Regions from separate parts of the Halomonas sp. ABH4_019 genome, predicted to be linked through region 2. Evidence: riboswitches for the same ligand, from Rfam matches in the RefSeq annotation. Region 2 holds a riboswitch; the other holds the start of a gene.
What was found. Region 2 has a riboswitch for thiamine pyrophosphate ahead of thiC (phosphomethylpyrimidine synthase ThiC). Riboswitches for the same ligand answer to the same signal wherever they lie in the genome.
Positions count from the first base shown of each region.

Region 1: linked by a shared signal. The riboswitch ahead of ACXAFN_RS04380 (sodium:solute symporter family transporter) and the one ahead of thiC (phosphomethylpyrimidine synthase ThiC) in region 2 are both predicted to bind thiamine pyrophosphate.

Region 1 covers NZ_JBSWWC010000001.1:964,347-966,541, reverse strand. The annotation lists gene ACXAFN_RS04385 (hypothetical protein) at 1-590, opposite strand, end outside; TPP riboswitch at 707-816, shown strand; gene ACXAFN_RS04380 (sodium:solute symporter family transporter) at 806-2,194, shown strand.
Region 2 covers NZ_JBSWWC010000001.1:295,871-298,065, forward strand. The annotation lists gene tenA (thiaminase II) at 1-341, shown strand, start outside; TPP riboswitch at 644-763, shown strand; gene thiC (phosphomethylpyrimidine synthase ThiC) at 841-2,195, shown strand, end outside.

The sequences.
Region 1 (2,195 bases), 670 kb from region 2:
CCGTCGGCGGGCAGGGTCACGGCGAACTCGCCTTCCTCGAGATGGAACTCGTGGACCTGTCGGGTGCCGTCCGGCGTCTCGCAGCGGATCGCGCGGTAGGCGTCGTCCTCGCCGTAGGTCAGGCGGTGATAGACCTTGAAGAAGGTATAGAGCGACAGGCCCCAGGGGAAGGCCGGCCAGCGTGCGGGATTGTCGCGGGTCTCGGCGTCGACCTCGAGGTCGTTCGCCTGGGCGGCGGCGATCGCCGTGGCCAGCGGCTCGGCGAGTAGCGAGTCGGCATCCTCGGGCAGCGGCGCCAGGGCCTCGCTGGCCCGCCGATAGCGCTCGGCCACGGCCCGGTAGTCCGCCAGGTCGCCCAGGCGGTGGTCGCCGTGGCGCAGGTCCGCCGGGGCGCAGCCGCCGTTCTCCCAGCCGTGGATCACCCGCAGCGTCAGGCGCCCCTCGCGCATCGGCGTCGCCAGCAGGGCCTGCAGGGCCACGCGCAGGTGGAGCAGGCGTTCGCCGACATGATTGTCGAAGGCGCTGTAGGGATCGGCGAAGATCCGGTGCAGGCACCCTGGGGCATGTTCCTTGGCTTCGGTGAATGGCATGGCAGGCTTCCGGCGTGTGGGACGTTCGAATTCGGGCGTCGTTGTGTCATGCTGGTCGGGCGATACCGATATCGGCCGATACGGCCGTGGCTTGAGGGTCGCCCTCACAATTCATTCACTGTCGCCAGGGGAGTCCCGCCATGGGCGGGGCTGAGAGAGCGTTCGTCGCTGACCCTGGAACCTGATCCGGTTCATGCCGGCGGAGGAAGTGCGACATGCCTTACCTGACGTCAGCCGTGCTCGGCGCGGCGCTGCTGTGCTTTACCCTTCTGGGCCTCAGGGCCCGCCGGGCCGATGGCCCCCTCGACGACTACGTCACCGCCCGCAACTCCCAGGCGGCCCCGACCCTGGGGCTGTCCTTCCTGGCCTCGGGGATGGGCGCCTGGATCCTCTTCGCACCGCCGGAGATCGGCGCCTTCGTGGGGCCGTTGGGCCTGGCCGGCTATGCCATCGGCTCGGCGCTGCCGTTCATCGTGCTCGGCGCCTTCGGGCCGGCCATCCGCCGCCGGCTGCCCGAGGGCCGCAGCATCGGCGAATACGCCGAGACCTGTTTCGGCGCCGGCGTGCGGCGCTGGGTATCGCTGGTCTCGGTGCTTTACATGGGCTGCTTCCTGGCCGCCGAGCTGACCGCCATCGGCGCCATCACCGGCCTGCTGTCCGAGGTGCCGGCCGACCTGGTGGTGATCGGGGTGGCGGTGGCGACCCTGCTCTACACCGCGCTGGGTGGCCTGCGGGCGAGCCTGGCCACCGACCGCTGGCAGGCCTGGCTGCTGCTGGCGCTGCTGCTGGTGGTGGGCGGCGTGGCGCTCGCCCGTTTGCCTGCGCTGCCCGTCGACGCCGCGCTGCCGTCGATCCCCGCCGGTGACGCCCTCTCCGTGGCGCTGACGCTGGTGATCGCGGTGACCGCGGCCAACCTCTTTCACCAGGGCTACTGGCAGCGGGTGTGGGCGGCCCGGGACGAACGGGCCCTGGGTCGCGGCGCCTGGCTGGGCGGCGCGGCCACCGTGCTGGTGGTGGCGGTGGTCGGCGGCCTGGGCATGCTGGCCGCCATGGCCGGGGTGTCGCTCGGCGAACCGCCGATCCCCTTCTTCGCGCTGCTCGCCGAGGCGCCGGGCTGGCTGGCCCTGCCGGCCCTGGTGCTGGCGGTGACCCTGGTGGCCTCCAGCGTCGATACCCTGCAGAACGGCATCGCCTCGCTGGTGGTGGCCGGCAGCGGCCGGCGCGGCCTGTCGCTGGGCGCGGCTCGCTGGGTCACCGTGGCGCTGATGGTGCCGGTGGTGGCGATCGCCCTGCAGGGGCTCTCGGTGCTGCGGCTGTTCCTGATCGCCGATCTCTTGTGCGCCGCCATCGTGGTGCCGGTGCTGCTGGGGCTGTGGGCGCGGATGAGCGCCGCCGCGGCCCTGGCCGGCGGGGTGGCCGGCCTGGCCGGCGCCGTGCTGCCGGGCTGGATCGCCTCCGGCAGCCCGGTCGAGGGCCTGCTGGCGGCGAGCTTCCCCGGCGGGGTGCCGACCCTGCCGCCCTTCCTCGGGGCGCTGGTGGCCTCCAGCCTGGTCGCCCTGCTGGTGGCCTGGTGGCGCCCCGCCGAGGCGCAGCGCACGGCCTGAA
Region 2 (2,195 bases):
CCCTGGCCTACACCCGTTTCGTGCTCGATGCCGGCAGCCGCGGCGACCTGCTCGACCTGCGCGTGGCGCTCGCGCCTTGCCTGGTCGGCTACGGCGAGATCGCGAACTGGCTCGATGCCCAGCCGTTCACGGTGCGCGGCGACGCCAACCCCTATGAGCCCTGGATCGCCATGTACCAGAGCGACGACTTCCAGGCCGCCATGCGCGCCGAGGTCGCCTGGCTGGACGCCAGGCTTGCCGAGGTGACGCCGGCGCGCTTCGACCAACTGGCACGGCTGTTCCGCGACGCCACCCGGCTGGAGATCGACTTCTGGCAGATGGGGCTGGATCGCGCGGACTGAGATTTCCGTCTATCGCCGAGCTTTTCCGGCGACAAGCCTCCGCGAGGCGCTGTGAACCCATCCCTGGGCGCTACTTTTGCCCTGCGGCACTCTCGCATCCTGCTCCGTTTGCAGGACCAGTGCTGGCCATCCATGGCCAGCCCGTTCGGCGAGGATCGCCTCACCCATGGCAAAAAACCCTCGCTCCGCCTTGTCCCCAGCGCTCGGCTAGCACCGCGCCGACTCGGGCACTAGCGCACGGTAGAAAGAAAGTAGGTAGAGAGAGAAAGGCAATGACACGGCCCGCCTAGCGGCGGGCACCACCACGCTTGACGGGGTGCCGTTGAAGACGGCTGAGATCATGCGGCGCGACGCGCCGGAGCATGGGTCCCGTTGAACCTGAACTGGCTAGGACCAGCGTAGGGATCAAGCGACACGCCGCCGGGCTCGAAGCCTGCGGCCAATGTCCTCCCCAGCTGTCCTCCCTGATAACACCACCCAAGCAAAGGGAGACCGACCGATGGCAAAGACCGATCATTTCCTCGCCGAGAGCGCCCGCGTCGACGACGCCGCCGTCCAGGCCCTGCCGGGCTCGCGCAAGATCTATGTCGAGGGCTCGCGCCCCGATATCCGCGTGCCCTTCCGCGAGATCGGCCTCTCGCCGACCCGCACCTCGGGCGAGGGCCCGGATGAGCAGAACCCGCCGCTGCTGGTCTATGACACCTCCGGCCCCTACACCGACCCCGAGGCCGAGATCGACCTGCGCCGTGGCCTGCCGGAACTGCGCCGCGGCTGGATCGAGGCGCGCGACGACACCGAGTTCCTCGACGGCCCGACCTCCGAATACGGCCGCCGGCGGGCCAACGATCCGATGCTCGCCCCGCTGCGCTTCGACCTGACCCGCACGCCGCGGCGCGCCAAGGACGGCCGGAACGTCACCCAGCTGCACTATGCGCGCCAGGGCATCATCACCCCGGAGATGGAATTTATCGCCATTCGGGAAAATCAACGCAGGCAAGCCCTGGGCAGCGAAGAGGTCGAGCGCATCCTCGGCCACCAGCACCCCGGCGAGAGCTTCGGTGCCCGCCTGCCCGAGGAAATCACCCCGGAGTTCGTGCGCGACGAGGTCGCCGCCGGCCGCGCCATCATCCCCTGCAACATCAACCACCCGGAATCCGAGCCGATGATCATCGGCCGCAACTTCCTGGTGAAGATCAACGGCAACCTGGGCAACTCCGCGGTCACCTCCTCCATCGAGGACGAGGTCGACAAGATGACCTGGGGCATCCGCTGGGGCTCGGACACCATCATGGACCTGTCCACCGGGGCCAACATCCACGAGACCCGCGAGTGGATCATCCGCAACGCTCCGGTGCCGATCGGCACCGTGCCCATCTACCAGGCCCTGGAGAAGGTCAACGGCGTGGCCGAGGACCTGACCTGGGAGGTGTTCCGCGACACCCTGATCGAGCAGGCCGAGCAGGGAGTGGACTACTTCACCATCCACGCCGGCGTGCTGCTGCGCTACGTGCCGCTGACCGCCAGGCGCACCACCGGCATCGTCTCCCGCGGCGGCTCGATCATGGCCAAGTGGTGCCTCTACCACCACCGCGAGAGCTTCCTCTACGAGCACTTCGAGGAGATCTGCGAGATCTGCAAGCGCTACGATGTGGCCTTCTCGCTGGGCGACGGCCTGCGCCCGGGCTCGGTGGCCGACGCCAACGACGAGGCCCAGTTCGCCGAGCTGGAGACCCTCGGCGAGCTGACCCGCATCGCCTGGAAGCACGATGTCCAGGTGATGATCGAGGGCCCCGGCCACGTGCCCATGCACCTGATCAAGGAGAACATGGACAAGCAGCTTGCCGAGTGCGACGA